Regions from separate parts of the Bacillus sp. DX3.1 genome, predicted to be linked through region 3. Evidence: predicted binding sites of a transcription regulator. Region 3 holds the regulator's gene; each other region holds the start of a gene.
What was found. The regulator NrdR, encoded in region 3, represses ribonucleotide reductase genes. The targets are predictions, from matches to a motif close to AACACNATATATNGTGTT.

Region 1 (4,864 bases), 990 kb from region 3:
CTAAACATTCCGCCAGGCCAATAAAGCCGATACTTAACGTACCTTGTTTCAAAATTTCAGCAACAGAATCTTCTGGTTCAAGCTTTTCACCACCGCGCCATACTCCTTGTGAATATAAAAACTGAAAATCTCTTGCTCTTTTTGTGGACTGATAAGCAAATCTTTCTAACAATTGTCGAATGCCAAGGTCCATATAATAATTCAGTGCTTCAAAAAAGGCTTCTTTTGATCCACTTATTAATGCTAATTTTACTAAGTTAATGGATGTAAATGATAAATTCCCTCTTCCAATGGCTGTTTCTTCCCCATGAATATTAGACATAACACGAGTACGACAGCCCATATAACACACTTCAGTTTCAGGACGACCATCGTAATGCACCGCATTAAATGGTGCATCTAAGAATGAGAAATTCGGGAACAATCGTTTCGCTGTCGTTTCTAATGCCAGTTCAAACAAATCATAATTCGGATCACTTTCTTCAAAATTGACACCTTTTTTTAATTTAAAGATTTGAATTGGAAAAATTGGTGTTTCTCCTTTTCCTAATCCAGCTTGAGTCGCCCGTAATAATTGTCTAATTAACAATCTTCCTTCTTTTGATGTATCCGTCCCGTAGTTAATGGAAATAAACGGTACTTGTCCACCACCGCGGCTATGCATGCTGTTAGAATTATGAATAAACGCTTCGCAAGCTTGATACGTATCGTTTTCCGTTTCTCTCCACGCAAACTCTTCTACTTGCTCGGCTGTTAATGGGTACGTCTCTAAACGTTTTTTATTTCTTTCAAACGTTTTTCTCACATAGGGTGCTAAATCCATATCAAACAGTGCAAAGGATTGACCGCCGTGCTGCATATTTTGGTTTGCTTGAAAAATAATAGAAGAAAGCGCCAGCGCACTTTTGATATCTTGCGGCTGTCGCATATGTCCATGACCAGTATGAAACCCTTTTTCTAGCATTTGTGCTAACGGGATTTGTGAACACGTTGTCGTACCCGTTGCATAAAAATCTAAATCGTGCGGATATAAAATATTTTGATCTATCGCTTTTTTCACTTGTTCAGAAAGCAAATTTTCTATCGCATAATATTTTGCACTCTCAGATGCAAATGTCCCCATCATTCCCATTGGAGACCGACCGTCAACGTTTGCATTTTCTTGCATTAAATCTTGTTCATTCGCATGGATGATTCTTCCAAAAATGTCCATCAGATTCTCTTCACGGTCACTATTTTTTGTCATTACTTGATTCATTTCCTAACCTCCAACAACATCTTGTTAATTCAATACCAAAATGATACAACATATAGTTTGAATGAATCTGTGAAAAATGTAACATTCTTGTGAAAGTTTTTTTAAGAAACTTTGAACATTTCATTTTTAAAAAAGAAATGTTCTCTTTATAAATGTGTGGTACAATATGTAGGAAAAACTCTTTTTACCCTTTATCAACACATTTGAATAAAGGAGACTGAACTTATGCTTATTACATATCTTTTATTTGTCGTTGCTTATTTGCTCGGCTCGATTCCATTTGCACTTGTTGTTGGGAAAATTGGTTACGGAATCGATATTCGCGAGCACGGTAGCGGAAATTTAGGAGGAACGAATACATTTCGGACGTTAGGAAAAAAAGCGGGCTTTATCGTTACAATTGCTGATATTTTAAAAGGAACGTTAGCAACAGCTTTGCCGTTAATTTTCGTTTTAGATATCCATCCTCTTTGGTTCGGATTAGCAGCAGTACTTGGACATGTGTATCCAATTTTCGCAAAGTTCCGTGGCGGAAAAGCAGTTGCTACTTCTGCTGGTGTACTATTATGCTATGCCCCAATTCTCTTTGTGATATTAGCCATCGTCTTTTTCGTCCTGCTATTTACGACGAGATTCGTTTCACTTTCTTCTATGGTAACAGCTGTCATTGCTGTTATTGCAGCAATTATTACCGGGGATAAAATCTTCATTGTTGCGATGTGTTTATTAGCTGGTATGGTTATTTATAGGCACCGTGCTAATATTGGACGAATTATAAATAAAACTGAACCAAAAGCAAATTTAACGAAGAAACAAAAGTAAGGTTGTGACCCACATAACGCAAAAAGAAAACGCAAAGCATATAAATGGCGTCTTTTTGCGTTATTTTTTATACTAAAGAAAAAGCGATATAGCTTGGAGGAACCCTACATGAATATTTCCGTATCAAAAGAAGCAGTAAACTGGTATAAAGATGAACTAAATTTACAATCCGGCGACGCGCTTCGCTTTTTCGTACAATATGGTGGCTGTAGTACTGTACAAAAAGGACTTTCCCTAGGAATTCGCAAAGACGATCCTGCTCATCCAGCTGCCCAAATCCAAGAAGAAGGCATTTCATTTTTTGTTGAAGGCGATGATGAGTGGTTCTTCGACGGTCACGACTTATCAGTTATATTTAACGATGGTGATGACTTCCCTCAATTTCATTATGAAAAATAAAAAGCGTGGCTTATGCCACGCTTTTTTTATTGTTTCTTAATTTTTTCATATGTTGCATACCACTCTGGATATATTTTTTTTAGTGATACTGGACGAAACCCTTCTCTTTTTGCACAAATATTTGTTGTAGATGCTGTAATGCAAAGATCTCCATCTCCGTTATAAATTTCATATCCATATACAACACGCAGTGGGCTAACAGAATCTACCCATGTTTTCACAATTGCTTTCTCTCCATAACGCATTGCTTTACGATATGTAATCTGTAAATCTAGAACGGGTGAAACAATTCCGTCTTTCTCCATATCAATATAGGAAAATCCTAATTCTCGAATAAATTTTGTACGCCCTAATTCAAGCCATACTAAATAATTCGCATGATAAACGACACCCATTTGGTCTGTTTCCGCATAGCGGATATCAATTTCGTGTTCTGCTACAAACATATTACTATCTCCTTCTCGTTCATGTTTCCTCGCATACATTTAATCATAATACAGAGAAATCAAAAATAAAATAGAAACGGTGGATCTTTTTACTGAAAGGAGCGAGTATATGCTTCAAATCATAACTGTTCGTAGCGGAGATAGCGTCTACAGCTTAGCCTCTAAGTATGGTACAACACCTGAAACAATTGTAAAGGATAATGGATTAAATCCAGCGGAAACACTCGTTGTGGGTCAGGCGTTAATCGTGAATACGAAAGGAAACAATTACTACGTTCAACCGGGTGATAGTCTATATCGGATTTCTCAAACATATAACGTTCCTCTTGCTAGCTTGGCCAAAGTAAACAACTTATCATTAAAATCAATCCTTCATGTCGGTCAACAACTATATGTACCAAAAGGAACAAAACAAACGATAGAATCCATTGCCTATTTACAACCTTCTACTATTCCAATTAAAGAAAGCTTAGTCAACTCTACAAAGGCAATTAATCCTTTTTTAACATATTTAGCCTACTTTAGCTTTGAACCACAGCGAGATGGAACATTGAAAGAACCGACAGACACTGCAAAAATCGCTGGAATCGCCACACAAGGTCAAACCATTCCAATGCTCGTCATTACAAACATTGAAAGTGGAAATTTTAGCGCGGAGTTAGCCTCTATTTTTTTACGAAGTCCTACCATTCAACATAAATTTATTACCAACATTCTGCAGACCGCGGAAAAATACGGTATGCATGATATTCATTTCGACTTTGAAAACGTCGCACCAGAAGATCGCGAAGCATACAATCGCTTTTTACGAACTGTAAAAACACGATTACCTGAAGGTTATACATTAAGTACAACACTCGTTCCAAAAATAAGTTCGACACAAAAAGGAAAATTTTTTGAAGCACATGATTACAAAGCACAAGGAGAAATCGTTGACTTTGTTGTCATTATGACCTATGACTGGGGCTGGCAAGGTGGACCGCCGATGGCAATTTCTCCAATTGGTCCTGTCAAACAAGTACTTCAATATGCAAAATCACAAATGTCGCCGCGAAAAATTATGATGGGACAAAATTTATACGGTTTCGACTGGACGCTCCCATATAAAGAAGGAAATCCTCCAGCAAAAGCAATTAGCTCCGTCGCAGCCGTTGCACTTGCCCGAAAATACAATGTTCCCATTCGTTATGATTTCACTGCACAAGCACCTCATTTTAATTATTATGATGAAAATGGTGTGCAACACGAAGTATGGTTTGAAGATGCCCGCTCCATTCAAAGTAAATTTAATTTAATAAAAGAGCAAGGTGTCCGCGGTATTAGCTATTGGAAAATTGGTCTTCCATTCCCGCAAAACTGGCGTTTGCTTGCAGAAAACTTCTCCATTACAAAAAAAGGCTGACAACTGTCAGCCTTTTTTACGCATCATATCCAGATTCGTCTTTTATTTCACTTTTTAACGATTCAATACTTTCTAAACGCCGCTGATTTTTCGCTTCAATCGCAGCACGATCTTTTTCATTGGAAAGCTCTGCAGTTTCTTTTGCCTCATTAAAGTTGTCAATTGTGTTTTGCACCATTTCTTGCAACTTCTCTACATTATCACTACGATCATCTGGATTTGCTTTATATTGTTCTGACATGCTGTTCCCTCCTATATGAAATATACATACTACGTTAGTTTGTATAAAATGAACTAAATTATGTACGTAAAAAAAGGAGAATGAAACCATTCTCCTTCTTTTTAGCCATTATCTACAATTGGTTGTTTACCTGTTTGGTCTTGCATTTGTTTCCCTTTATTTCCACCGGCTTTTTTTGACTGTGTGCCAATTTGGTTTGGTGCAAAATCTTTTGAATTCTTTTTCGGATTTCCCATAACTTTCGCCTCCTTACAACTAGTATCATACTAGTTGTAAGAATTATTCAGCCTGTTTAA
Region 2 (4,864 bases), 1.1 Mb from region 3:
GAGAAACAAAGAAGATAGGCGGGGGATGAAGAAAACCCCCACTGATAAAAGGTTCACTTTATAAATACAATCTATGTCTTTTCTTAGTTTATTTAAGAGATAATATATTCAAATAGATGGTTTTTGTTTTAATCTTATAATACGTTGATTGGAGCTCCCGCGGAATGGAAGTGTCAAATCTCTTTTTTCGAGTTCAAACCTTCCATCAACTAAAACATCTCCATAATGTAACAACTCTATCATATCGTTGTTTCGCGAATTCTGTATCTCTTCTAACGTATAACCAGTGTAAATCCATAGATTCTTTTTCAAACCTTTCACAGCCTTTGCCACTTTTTTCACTTCGGCAGCTTGAAAAAATGGATCTCCACCTGAAAATGTTACATCAGTCAGCGAATTTGTTGCGATCTCTTTTATAATTTCTTCTGCACTCATCTCAGTACCATTACAAAGATTCCAAGATTTTGGATTATGACAGCCAAAACAATGATGCGGACAGCCCGCAAAAAACACAACTGTCCGAAGTCCTTCTCCATCTACAACACTATCATGAATAATATTCATTACTCTCATTTATGTTTCACTCGATCCGCTTCTTCACTACGCTTCGCACTGTTCCATTTCGACATGTCCCCGACAAGGTATCCAGTAATACGGCGGATTCTTTCAATATGGTGTTCATCTTCATTCCCGCAGCCTGGGCATTCATTCTCAATCACTCCATTATAGCCACAGCATTTACAGCGATCCACCGGGTGATTAATAGAGCCGTATCCAACTCCATGTTGCGCCATTGCCTGCACAATTTGCTTTAATGCTTTTTGATTATGAATTGCTGCTCCGTCCAATTCAATATATGTAATATGACCGCCGTTACAAAGTGTATGAAACGGTCCTTCTAAACGAATTTTATCAAGCGCTTGAATGGAGTAGTAAACCGGGATATGAAATGAGTTTGTATAATAGTTATGATTTGTTACACCGCTAATGATCCCGAATTCATCTCGATCTTTTTTTATAAACTTTCCTGATAATCCTTCCGCAGGGGTTGCGACTAATGAAAAATTCAATTGATATTCTTCCGTTGCTTGCTCCATTTTCTTTCTCATATATGTAACAATTTCATATCCTAGATTCCATGATTCTTCGTCTTCTCCATGATGTTTTCCTGTTAGCGCAACTAAACATTCTGCCAGACCAATAAAGCCGATACTTAACGTACCTTGTTTCAAAATTTCAGCAACAGAATCTTCTGGTTGAAGTTTTTCACCACCGCGCCATACTCCTTGTGAATATAAAAACTGAAAATCCCTTGCTTTTTTTGTAGATTGGTAAGCAAATCTTTCTAGTAGCTGGCGAATGCCGAGATCTACATAATGATTCAATGCTTCAAAAAATACTTCTTTTGAGTCACTTATTAATGCTAACTTTACTAAGTTAATAGACGTAAACGATAAATTTCCTCTTCCAATGGCTGTTTCTTCTCCATGAATATTAGACATCACACGGGTACGACAGCCCATATAGCACACTTCACTTTCAGGGCGACCATCATAATGCATTGCATTAAATGGTGCATCTAAAAACGAAAAATTAGGAAATAATCGTTTCGCTGTCGTTTCTAATGCTAGTTCAAATAAATCATAATTCGGATCGCTTTCTTCAAAATTCACACCTTTTTTTAATTTAAAGATTTGAATTGGAAAGATTGGTGTTTCTCCTTTTCCTAACCCAGCTTGGGTTGCTCGTAATAACTGTCTAATTAGCAATTTTCCTTCTTTTGATGTATCCGTTCCGTAGTTAATAGAAACAAACGGTACTTGTCCACCACCGCGGCTATGCATGCTGTTAGAATTATGAATAAACGCTTCGCAAGCTTGATACGTATCGTTTTCTGTTTCTCTCCACGCAAACTCTTCTACTTGCTCGGCTGTTAATGGGTACGTCTCTAAACGTTTTTTATTTCTTTCAAACGTTTTTCTCACATAGGGTGCTAAATCCATATCAAACAGTGCAAAGGATTGTCCACCGTGCTGCATATTTTGATTTGCCTGAAAAATAATAGAAGAGAGCGCCAACGCACTTTTGATATCTTGTGGTTGTCGCATATGTCCATGACCTGTATGAAACCCTTTTTCTAGTATTTGTGCTAATGGAATTTGTGAGCATGTTGTCGTACCCGTTGCATAAAAATCTAAATCGTGCGGATATAAAATATTTTGATCTATCGCTTTTTTCACTTGTTCAGAAAGTAATTGTTCCATCGCATAATATTTTGCACTCTCAGATGCAAATGTTCCCATCATTCCCATTGGAGACCGACCGTCGACATTTGCATTTTCTTGCATTAAATCTTGATCGTTATCCTGTACAATAGTGTTAAATGTTGTCCATAAATTATCCCACGGTTGTTTTTTTATTCTACTTGATGGATTCATTCGATCCACTCCTTATCGATATGTAGTGTTTGTGACGTTGAAATAATACTACATATAGAATTGTTTTGCAAGGATATCAAAAAAGTATAGTACTTATAAAACAATATAAAATTAATGATTCGTATATATGGGAAATGTGAATTGTTTTTAATAAACTAGTATTGTCTATTAAATGATTTTTGTGGATATTGCTTTAGAACTTAATAGGTTTATCCTGCCATTCGCGGGCAGTAATACCCTCACCTCAAAATTCAGCGGGAGCAAGGAAGTTAGGCGAGGGATGAAAAAACCCCTCACTGATAAAAGTTTCACTTTATAAAATAAAAGGTATAAAAACATAATGCAGTGATTTTATTCACAGTATCCTTTTTCAGCGTAGTTTATCCTTAATGGAAGAGAGAGTATGGGGAATTTATTCTATATAGACATTGTTCTCAAGCTCTTTGTTTGATTCAGTAGCAAATTATTATGAAAAAACTATTTGAAATATCACTTCTACAAAATTTTCCCCCGCTATTTGCGGGCAGTAATACTCCCACCTCAAGATTCTAAGGAAACAAAAGAAGATAGGTGGAGGGATAAACTGCCCGTAAAAGCCCGATTGGTGAGGGCTAATAATCAGTGGGGGATGAAGAAAATCCCCACTGATAAAAGTTTCACTTTATAGAGTTCATCATATGAATTTTTTTGTAAGTATCAGTATATGACATTGTTGATAAAAAATTTTGAGTGTGAGGTGTTGAAAGAATGAAGTTAATTATTCCAAAGCAGCATGGAGCATGGGGAATGTTGCTTATTCCATTTGTTTTGGGGATTTTAATTGGTAAAGGGACGTGGTATCACATACCACTCTTTTTAGCATGGCTGTTTGTATATTTAGCCACGTATCCTTTATTAATGTACGTAAAACAACCACGAAAGAAGTATTACTTACATTGTTTCTTTCTTTATTTTAGTGTGGCCTTTGTATGTGCGATCATTGCTCTTATGTATGAATGGCGTATTGTGTTCTTTTCTATTATCATGATTCCATGTTTTTTCATAAATATTTATTATTCTCGTCAAAAAAACGAACGAGCTTTATTAAATGATATATGTGCTATTATTTTGTTTTGTATAGGGGGAATAATTAGTTATTATTTCACAATGAAAACAGTTGATGAGAAGATATGGGTGATTGCGACTATATCATTTTTATATTTTATGGGAAGTACGTTTTATGTAAAAACGATGATTCGTGAAAAAAAGAATCCAACGTATCGCTTTGTTTCATGGGGGTATCATTCTTTACTTGTAATTGCTACTTTAATTGTATCACCGTGGTTTACCATTGCCTTTATACCAAGTTTGGTACGATCCATACTCCTTTATGGTAGAAATATTTCGATTTTAAAAGTGGGCGTTTTGGAGACCTTAAATTCCATTTATTTTTTTATTTCAACAATATTATTAGTCAAAGCCTTTATGTAACTTACAATTATTAAAGCAAGCTCTTTATTGTCCATTAACTTTCCAACCATCAAATTGTAAATTTTGAAAAAGTATTAGATAAAAAAACTTCATATTTCCAGTGCTTAAGAAGGAACATTTCTCATTTAAGCGTGATTATACGTTAGAGGGAGAAAGAGTATTATTTATTGCAACATTGAATGTATATAAATACAAATAAAAAAACCGACATAACACCCTTCTTTTTAGGTGGGAGAGAGCATCCGGCCATGCATAGAAGCGGTCAGATCCTTTTCCTGCCCAGACATAGTGAAAACAAAGAGAGAAAACGAGTGCAGGTCACCTTTTGTTATTCATAGCCGCGGCTATATGTCGAAAAATCAAAATGGATTTATGTAGATGATAAAGAATTATCAACTAGTATTCCGTTATATCCTATTATAAAAAAACAATTACTGCCTATATTAAAAGAGTGTGGTTTTCAGTCCGTAGAAGCTTATGCCAGTTTTGAGAAAGTAGCTTATTCACCGAATGGACCAGCTTTAGTTCTTGTGGCTACAAAATAAATATGTAATAAAAAATACTTTAGTAAAGAAAAAGATTTTCATTTACTAAAGTATTTTTTTATTTGTTTTTGCAAAATGTGATTCAAGTCCTCTTTTTATCTTAGGAAAATTTTTATAATAAATGTGTTGTTAAGAGATAACAATCAGGAGGAATTAAAAAATATGAATAGAGAAATTAAGCTAACAGAAGATATATATTGGGTAGGGAAGATTGATAATAGGGAAGTTCCGTTTCATCGTTTAATCTTAGCAAAAGGAACAACTTATAATGCGTATCTTCTAAAAACTGAAAAACCAACAGTGATTGATACAGTTGACATAGAGTTTGGAAGAGAATTTGTAGAATATTTAAGTGAATTAATTGATCCACAAGAAATTCAATATATAGTAGTGAATCATTCAGAACCCGAT
Region 3 (4,864 bases):
AAAAGAAAACAAACACTATACCAAAAAAAGAGCAAGCTCTCAGCTTGCTCTTGATACCGAATCATCAGTGGGGGGTAAAGAAAACCCCACTGATTAAAGCTTCTCTTTACGTATGACGGCGATTTTTCCCTGTAATTGGAACAGGTTTCGCCATATATCTAATTCGCTCCATAATCCGGGCCGCTTTCATTTCTTCCTCTTCACCGCGCTGTGTATATGTTAAATGGTGCTCTAATTGTTTAAAGTCAAAATTGGATGTGAAAAACGTCGGTAAATTTTCAAGCATACGGAATTGTAAAATGGCTCCAAGCACATCATCACGTACAAAGCTTGACATCGCTTCCGCTCCAATATCATCTAACATTAAAACTGGTACATACTTCACCGCATCAATCTTCTCACTAATCGTATTATTTTGCAGAGAACTTTTAATTTCACGCAAAAATTCTGGTAAGTATACAATCATAGAACTTACCTTGCGCTGCGCCAATTCGTTCGCAATCGCTCCTAAAATAAACGTTTTCCCAACACCAAATGGTCCGTGGAAATATAATGCCTGTACTTTTTTACCTGGCTCATATACACCTAAAAATTCAGTAGCAGCACGAATAGCTTCAAAACGATCTCCATCTGATAAATCAAGCGAAGACATAGAAGCTTGCAGTATATCTTTTGGCATATATACACTTTGAATTAACTTCTCTTGTTTTTTTCTTTCCTCATAAGCCACTTTGCGAACACAACGATCGTACTGAATATCAATCATCTTTCCTTGAATAACAAGTTTCGGCTCGTATCCTTGAATTATATTTTTACAGGTCTCTAAGTTCGGACAATCTTCGCATCCCACACTTTGTCCAATGTATTCATACAATTTTACAAGGCTGCGTTCTACCATAGAAGTCGTCACTTCACCTTTATGTTCTTCTATAAACTCTTTTACACGAGGGTGTGCCATCACTTCTGCCTTTAACACTTCATATCTGTTCTTAAAATTTTCATTTTGCATCAACTTTGTAAATGTATTTTGCATACGTTCCATTCTTTCACCTCAAAGAGAGTTCATTCTCCTTTATTAATCATGCTTATACTTTTTCAATTCTTCTTCTAGTTTTTTTCGCTCTTCCTCTAACTTGCTTGGCTTTTCTTTTGGCGCTTCATTTTCTTGTGCTTGTTCTTGCGCTTGCTCCTTCAGCCAATCTGGTACCATTTCTTTCCGCACTGTTTTCTTCGATGTGCGCCCTTTTTTCTTCGTCTCTGCCCATTCTTGATATTGACGATTTTCTTCTTTCGCTAATGCCATTGCTTCTGCTACAGTACCAACCTTTTTTCTCGCCCAGTGGCCAGCAATTTTCTCAACATATGTTTTGGCTAACTTCATATCAGAACGTAACATCACATAATAAATAAGTACGTTGACAACGCCTGATGTAAGCTTTTGATTGATCATGACTTCTTCAACGATTTGTAAATCCGCTTTTGTTGCTTCTGCACCGCCTGAAATTTCTTTTAACAATTGTTTTGGCGAAATTTCTTCCAGCTGTTTAATTAACATTTCTTCTTGTGTAGAAGGCTCTTTCTCTTTCATCGTGCGTGCGGAAAGAGGCTGTGTCCGTTCACTTAGCACCGGAAGCGCTTGTCCGTTTTCAAATTGATACCAATCACGAGCTCCTTTTCGCAGTCGCTCCATATCAATCGTTTGCCCTTCTGTCATTGCACCAAGTACAATATTTTGCATCGACATAGAATCGACACCATACACATAAGAAAGCGTAATTACACATTCACGAACTTGGTCCGTAATCGCTTTGCGCGGTACAAGAGCCGATAGCCCTTCTGCAAATAGAGAAAAGTCAAAGAAATCATTCCAAAGTTTCGGTGCGGCCCCTTCTTCATTTCCAGGCATAACTGTTGCATTCGGAATACGAAGCTCTTCTTGTGCATGTTCAAATTGTCCTGGATTAAAAGAACCAAATACATCATTAAAGGAATGTGTAACATTTTCATAGGAAGCAAAATCAAATTCTTCTTCTAAAAAATATCGCTTTACTTGATTGTATTTCTTACGACTCAAGCGGTTATATAAAAAGATGCTCATAACAATATCATCAAAAAATTGTTTGGGTGATAACGGTGGCTGCAATTCATATATAAACATTCGAATATCTTTTTCTTTTTTAATATACACGTTTAAAAGTCCAATTGCTTCTAACTTCACCCGTTCTTCATACACTTCAGGAAGCTGCATTTGCATCGTCACCATAAGAGAGTGATGCGTATTCTCTTTTCCAAATACACGATCCTGTTCAAGCTCTCCCCAGAGCGTCATGTATAAGCTAAAAGATTTGCTACCTATTAACGGTTGGTATAACATCGTTAATACTTTTCGATCATAACTATGCAGCAATCCTTTTGTACTTACTCTATAACGGTCAATTGGCAATAGCTCCATCCATGACTGTTTTTCCATCCTTACAATTCCTTTCTTTCTTCCATTCTATCCAGTTCCCCATCCGGGTCTATTTTTCATTGTGAAGGATCTATACATCACATTCAACTTATAACCCATTAGTGAAAAAGAGCTAATAGCTTACGCTTCTAGCTCTTTTTCACCGCTATTCGCGAGCAGTAATCCCCCCACCTCAAAGTTCTGCAAGAAGAAAAGAAGTTAGGTGGGGGATGAAGCTCTCCACTGATCAAAGTTTCACTTTATTTTCGCTCTTTTTGCAATATATCTTTTAATTCTTCAATAAATACATTTAAATCTTTAAATTGTCGATACACTGAAGCAAAACGTACATAAGCAACATCATCAATAGTACGAAGTGCTTCCATTACCATTTCACCAATCATATCGCTTTGCACTTCTGACATCCCTAAGTTTCTCAGTTCACGCTCTACATTTTGCGTTACTTCCTCTAATTGTTTTAGGGATACAGGTCTTTTTTCACACGCTTTAATTAAGCCGCGTAAAATTTTCTCTTTATTAAATTCTTCTCGCGTTCCCTCTTTTTTAACCACAATAAGAGGCGGCTCTTCTACTCTTTCAAATGTTGTAAATCGATTTAAACAGCTTTCGCATTCTCTTCTTCTTCGAATGGAGCGTCCCTCGTCTACTGGACGTGAATCCAACACTCTCGTACCATTATGAAAACAGGATGGACAACGCAACTCATTCACTCCTTTGCAATTTAATCTCTACTTTCTTCGCTTCATCTACACATAAATATATATACACTATTATATAGCCTATTTGTATTTGCTTACCACTTTATAACGAGTGACAAGCCTTCAAAAACAGTCTATCCATTCTACCAGCTCATTTTTTTATAAACTAAAAAGAGGTGCATTATACACCTCTTTACATTTTAAATCAATTATGTTCTTTTTTAAAGAGCTTTCGTCTCTCTATGCTTAATTTCGAAGCTACCTGTGCCTCGAGGAAGCTCGATGCTCTCGCGCGTTTTCGCATTTAAACCTTCTGCAATATACTCTGCAGCTACATTGGGATCAATACGATCCCCGCAAGTATACACATCAATACTCGCATAACCGTGTTCTGGAAAGCTGTGAATTGTTAAATGAGATTCAGAAATAATAACAACTCCACTTACACCCTGCGGAGCAAACTTATGAAAAGCAACCTCACGCACTTCAGCACCTGCTCTTAGTGCTGCATCCACAAATAATTGTTCAATAAACGGCATATCATTAAGCTTGTCGAAATCGCAATCCCAAAGTTCAGCAATTACGTGACGACCCATAGTGTCCATAGTATCCATTCTACAGTTCCCCCTTGTAAATTTAATCTAACTGTTCGAATTGAAAACTAATTTGCAATTTGGCTTGCTCCACTACCACGGGGGAAAGTTAGTCCGGAGAGGTCCTAACCCTTTAAGTAGTGACTACCTACCTCAGCTCTTAAGTTTACGAGTGTTAGTATACTTTGTTTATTTTCATTTTGCAACAACAGTTTTTCAATTTTTCATGATGTTTTCTTCTTTACTTTTCTCGGAAAAAAATAAAAGATTCAAAAATGCAGTGTCTACAATACTTCTAAGTATGTACGATTCAAAAATTTATACTTATATAACTTTTTTCCTTTTCAGAAAAAAATAAAAAAAGACAAGCAATCGCTTGCCTTTTTTCTTATTATCATTAAATGTGTTGTACGTTTTCTTGTTTTGCTAATTCACCAACAACTAACGTCACAAGATCCACAACACGGCGAGAATAACCCCACTCGTTATCATACCAAGCAAGTACTTTCACTTTACGCTCACCCATTACCATTGTAGATAAACCATCAATGATGGCAGAATGAGGATTTGTATTAAAGTCGATAGACACAAGAGGTTCTTCGCTAAATTCCACAATCCCCTTCATTGCACCGTTCGCAACTGTTCTAAACGCTTCATTAATTTCTTCAACTGTTACATCACGTTTCACATCTACTACTAAGTCAACAAGAGACACGTTTGGTGTTGGAACGCGAAGTGCCATACCGTGAAGTTTTCCATCTAAATGCGGAAGAACTTTTGCTAACGCTTTCGCAGCACCCGTTGTTGTTGGAATAATAGACTGTCCGCACGCACGTGCTCTGCGTAAATCTTTATGTGGGTTATCAATATTTTTTTGGTCATTTGTATAAGCATGAACAGTTGTCATTAAACCGTTTTCAATTCCAAACTGTTCATCTAACACCTTAACAACAGGCGCTAAACAATTTGTTGTACAAGATGCATTCGAAATAACAGTATGCTTTGTAATGTCTAATTGTTCTTCATTTACACCAACTACAACTGTTATGTCTTCATTCTTACCAGGTGCAGTTAAAATAACTTTCTTCGCCCCAGCTTCTACA
Region 4 (4,864 bases), 2.2 Mb from region 3:
TCCCTCCTAGTTGTCTATTCTTATTGTAACATAAAATAAAATTTCAACCAATGACTCGGAAATTTGTTAAAGTATATAAGATGAACTTGCTATTTCAGTAGTTCGGTGTAGGGGAACTGCTATGTTAGTATATGATAGTTGCTGTAAATGTCAGAAATTTAACATTGTCGACCTGTAGAAGATAAGATACAATAAAATATTGCAGAGAGGTGAAATACATGGATAAACAATTAGCAAATACAATTTTAGATCAACTGAAAAATGGCGAGATAGAAGAGTATGTTGCACCAGAGGATGTATTTTATACATTTCGTGACGTTTTAGTAAATCGAGAAGATTTTAAACATTTTAGTGGAAATGCACAGCGCGGAGGAAAAATTATTTATACATATATGGAAACACCGCGTTCTTAATAGAATGAAAAAGGAGAGGGGATTTATGGGAGAATTTAAACAAGGTATTTTGCCGCATTGGGATTACATGTGGAAAGATGGAACCGGAAGAAGATTTGTAGGGATGGTCATGTTCCCGGAGAAACGTAAGTGTGCGGAAGACGTGGTAGAAAAATTAAAGGTAGCATATGAGCAAGAAACAAAAATTCGAGCATCAGTAAAGTTTCAGCATACATATCAAAATGTAGAGGGAACAGTTGTATATTTTGATGAAGAAGCACCGGTTTTCACAGTTCAAGATAAAGATGAGAATTTCCACCATTTATTTATAAAAGATATTTTACGTGTTGAATATTGTTAATAGATAAGAACGGTCTTTTTATTTTCGGTAATTCTCTATATTTTTGCAATATGTAACGCATTTCTCTTTTAAGCAAATCGTTTTGGTGTTAGGAGGTAAATCCTTCTTGAATTTTTCATAACACTAACAAATAGATGGGTGTGCCATAATCATTCTCCTTTTTCATTGTAATCATATTTTCTTATAGTGTATTAAGAAAAGAAAGCCTATATAAATCTATTTTGATTTTTCGCCATATAGCCGCGGCTATGGATAACAAAAGGTGACCTGCACTCGTTTTCTCTCTTTATTTTCACTATGTCTGGGCAGGAAAAGGATCTGACCGCTTCTATGTATGGCCGGATGCTCTCGCCCACCTAAAAAGAAGGATTTTATGTCGGTTTTTTAATTTGTATTTATATATGTGCTTTTCTATGGATAAATGATGTGTAACCGGTTTCGAACAGATTACAACTTAAAGTCTGTTCTTTTTTGTGTGGTGCTGGAGAAATAAATTTCTCCAGCATTTATCGTTTTTTGACAAAACATATTGTTATCATTTTTGTAAATATGGTTAAATTCGTTGACAAGTTTTCCGAAAAGCACTTTATTGACATGAGTTTTAGAATGTTGTTTCATAGTCTTTGTATTGAAAAAAACGGCTTGTCATGTCGAAAAGTAAAAGTTAAAAAAAGAAAGAATTTATACATACATCTTGTGTCTTGTTTTGAAACGTAATACAATATGTAGAGAAAATATAAATTGATAGAGATATTAAAGATAGAAGGGGAGGGTCGGAAATGTTGGTTGCATATGATTCTATGACAGGAAACGTGAAGCGTTTCATCCACAAATTAAATATGCCGGCCGTTCAAATTAACGATGACCTCATATTAGACGAAGACTTTGTTCTTATTACGTATACAACAGGTTTTGGAAATGTACCGGAACGTGTTTTAGAATTTTTAGAGCGCAATAATGCAAATTTAAAAGGCGTATCTGCAAGTGGCAATCGCAACTGGGGAGATATGTTCGGCGCAAGTGCAGATAAAATTTCATCAAGATATGAAGTGCCAATTGTATCAAAGTTTGAGTTATCTGGAACAAATAAAGATGTAGAATTTTTTAAAGAGAGGGTGCGGGAGATTGCGACACATTGAACTGAATAATGAAATCACGCAAATGCAAGACGGTTTCTATCAGCTTCATAAAGATAAAGAAGCATTAGAGGTCTTTATGGAAGAAGCGAAAGAAAATACCGTTCATTTTAATAGCGTGGCAGAGCGAATGGAGTATATGAAGCAACACGATTACTATTACAACGTTCTGGATGAATACAAGTTGGAGGAAGTAGAAGAAGTATACAACGTTGCATACGGTGAAAACTTCGAGTTCCAATCTTATATGGCAGCATCTAAATTCTACAAAGATTATGCGTTAAAAACGGATGATCAAAAACAATACTTAGAAAGCTACCAAGATCGCGTTTCAATCGTGTCATTATACTTAGGACGTGGCGATGTTAAAAAAGCAAAACAATTTGCAAGCATGATCGTAAAACAAAACTACCAACCAGCGACACCAACCTTTTTGAATGCAGGAAGAAGCAGAAGAGGCGAAATGGTGTCTTGTTTCTTGTTAGAGATGGATGATAGTTTAAATTCGATTGGATTTAATATTAATACGGCGATGCAATTATCGAAAATTGGCGGTGGCGTGGCTTTAAACTTAAGTAAACTGCGTGCACGTGGTGAGCAAATTAAAGGTATCGACAACGCAGCAAGCGGTGTTGTACCAGTTATGAAATTGCTTGAGGATTCATTCTCATATGCGAATCAGCTTGGCCAACGAAAAGGTGCTGGAGCTGTGTACTTGAATATTTTCCATTGGGATATTATTGAATTCCTTGATACAAAAAAAATAAATGCCGATGAAAAGAGCCGTATTCAGTCACTTTCAATCGGAATTATCGTTCCAAGCAAGTTCTTTGAGCTAGCGGAGAAAAACGAACCATTCCATGTTTTTGCGCCTTATACAGTGTATAAAGAGTACGGAAAACATTTAGATGATATTGATATTGATGAAATGTACGATGAACTCATGAGCAACCCAAAAGTGAAGAAGAAACCACTTGATATTAGTGCTCGTGATATGCTTATTAAAATCGCAATGATTCAGCTTGAGTCTGGTTATCCATACTTAATGTTTAAATCAAATGCGAATAAGCAACATCCGTTAAAGGATATTGGAACTGTGAAGATGTCTAACTTGTGTTAATGATCTAGCACCTTCTAGTAGAAATGCTAGTCGAAAACTCCGTTAAACGGGGAAAGCCTCAATTTGAGGTAACCTACCGTGCTAAATCTTATCTTAGAATGAAGCGTATTAGGTTCAGAAGGTATCTTATTATTTTGTATAAGACATAGATTGAAGAACATCATAAAATAATAAGAGACTTTCTGAAAGACTAAGATAAGTAAAAGCCTAACGACTATCCCACATGGGAGTAGGGCGCAAGCAATTGGCGTTCGAAAAGCGGAGCACCTAATCAGATGATGCTGTAGGTGATGATATAGTCTGTCCTGTATGGTGACATATAGCAGTTGCGTAAGCAACGGGCTGAGAGTAGCGACCTCAGTTGAACATTAGAGACTGAAATCTTCCAGTTACAAGAAACATCCGAAATCAATGATTACGGCACAGATGACATTATCCGCCGTGATATTAACTGTAACTTAGGATCGTTAAATATCGTGAACTTAATGGAGAATAAAGAAATTCGTGAAGCAGTTCATGCGGGGATGGAAGCTTTAACAGCTGTTTCTGATATGACGGTTATTCCGAATGCACCGACTGTGAAAAAAGCGAATGATGAGTTACACTCTGTTGGCCTTGGTGCAATGAACTTACATGGTTATTTAGCGAAAAATAAAATTGCTTATGAAAGTGTAGAAGCGAAAGAATTTGTTCGTACATTCTTTATGATGCTAAATTACTACTCCATTGAAAAAAGTATGGGGATTGCAAAAGAAAAGGGCGAAACATTTAAAGACTTTGAAAAGTCCGATTATGCAAATGGCACATACTTTGAAAAGTATGAAACAACAGACTACAGTCCAGCAACAGAGAAAGTACAGCAATTATTTGAAGGAATTTATATTCCGACGCAAGCAGATTGGACAAGTTTAAAAGAACAAGTGCAGAAAAATGGTTTATACAACTCATATAGATTGGCAATCGCTCCGACACAATCAATCAGTTACGTTCAAAATGCCACTTCAAGTGTTATGCCAATCGTAAGTCAAATCGAATCAAGAACGTATGCGAATGCGACAACATATTATCCAATGCCGTATTTATCTAAAGATACGTTCTGGTACTATAAATCTTCTTACGATATGAATCAATTTAAACTGATTGATTTAATTGCTGAAATTCAAGAGCATATTGACCAAGGTATTAGCACAATCCTTTATGTAAATAGTGATATTTCTACACGTGAGTTAGCACGCTATTACATTTATGCGCATAAAAAAGGCTTAAAGAGTCTGTATTATACAAGAACACGTAAGTTAAGCGTGGAAGAGTGCGTTGCCTGCACAGTTTGATGATGTGTTGTTCGCACACAAATTGTCTGAGAAGCATCTAGAATAGAGAGTAAGACACCATGAGCAGGGTTTTTCTGACCCTGCTCATGCTTAATTATAAAATTTAAGATTCTAACGTGCGGTTAGATTTTCATTGCTCAGTGGAAATTTAACCGCACGTTAGAACGGTTTAATGATATAGAGAAGGGGCGATTCAATGCGCGCGGTGAACTGGAATAAAAAAGAAGATGATTTTAGTTTAATGTTTTGGAAGCAAAACATCGCTCAATTTTGGACAGAAGAAGAGATCGCTGTATCTTCTGACAAAAATACATGGGTGCAGTTATCAAAGGAAGAACAAATTGCTTTTAAACGTGTACTAGGTGGTTTAACACTTCTAGATACGAAGCAAGGTGGCGAAGGTATGCCACTTGTTCTTGTTCACCTTGAGAACTTGCAAGCGAAAAGTGTACTAGCTTTCATGGGAGCTATGGAAGAAGTACATGCGAAAAGTTACAGTCATATCTTTACGACATTAGCAAGTG

Region 1: a site for NrdR is predicted at 1,301-1,318, ahead of QRE67_RS16225 (anaerobic ribonucleoside triphosphate reductase). Genes of this name have one in related genera too.
Region 2: a site for NrdR is predicted at 2,483-2,500, ahead of QRE67_RS15740 (anaerobic ribonucleoside triphosphate reductase). Genes of this name have one in related genera too.
Region 4: a site for NrdR is predicted at 1,469-1,486, ahead of nrdI (class Ib ribonucleoside-diphosphate reductase assembly flavoprotein NrdI). Genes of this name have one in related genera too.

The regions. Positions count from the first base shown of each region.
Region 1 is NZ_CP128153.1:3,279,939-3,284,802, forward strand. It holds gene QRE67_RS16225 (anaerobic ribonucleoside triphosphate reductase) at 1-1,246, opposite strand, end outside; gene plsY (glycerol-3-phosphate 1-O-acyltransferase PlsY) at 1,484-2,080, shown strand; gene QRE67_RS16235 (HesB/YadR/YfhF family protein) at 2,189-2,479, shown strand; gene QRE67_RS16240 (acyl-CoA thioesterase) at 2,506-2,925, opposite strand; gene QRE67_RS16245 (glycoside hydrolase family 18 protein) at 3,035-4,327, shown strand; gene tlp (small acid-soluble spore protein Tlp) at 4,344-4,568, opposite strand; gene sspN (acid-soluble spore protein SspN) at 4,670-4,804, opposite strand; gene QRE67_RS16260 (FbpB family small basic protein) at 4,848-4,864, opposite strand, start outside.
Region 2 is NZ_CP128153.1:3,172,140-3,177,003, reverse strand. It holds gene nrdG (anaerobic ribonucleoside-triphosphate reductase activating protein) at 109-573, opposite strand; gene QRE67_RS15740 (anaerobic ribonucleoside triphosphate reductase) at 570-2,438, opposite strand; gene QRE67_RS15735 (YwiC-like family protein) at 3,186-3,908, shown strand; partial or broken gene QRE67_RS28705 (SAM-dependent methyltransferase) at 3,959-4,089, shown strand; gene QRE67_RS15730 (FprA family A-type flavoprotein) at 4,616-4,864, shown strand, end outside.
Region 3 is NZ_CP128153.1:4,267,611-4,272,474, forward strand. It holds gene QRE67_RS21400 (DUF4177 domain-containing protein) at 1-54, shown strand, start outside; gene dnaI (primosomal protein DnaI) at 107-1,042, opposite strand; gene QRE67_RS21410 (replication initiation and membrane attachment family protein) at 1,076-2,470, opposite strand; gene nrdR (transcriptional regulator NrdR) at 2,710-3,171, opposite strand; gene speD (adenosylmethionine decarboxylase) at 3,390-3,773, opposite strand; gene QRE67_RS21425 (glyceraldehyde-3-phosphate dehydrogenase) at 4,159-4,864, opposite strand, start outside.
Region 4 is NZ_CP128153.1:1,317,290-1,322,153, forward strand. It holds gene ykzS (protein YkzS) at 219-413, shown strand; gene QRE67_RS06560 (hypothetical protein) at 439-753, shown strand; gene nrdI (class Ib ribonucleoside-diphosphate reductase assembly flavoprotein NrdI) at 1,533-1,892, shown strand; partial or broken gene QRE67_RS06570 (ribonucleotide reductase barrel domain-containing protein) at 1,879-3,006, shown strand; gene QRE67_RS06575 (ribonucleotide reductase barrel domain-containing protein) at 3,390-4,340, shown strand; gene nrdF (class 1b ribonucleoside-diphosphate reductase subunit beta) at 4,537-4,864, shown strand, end outside.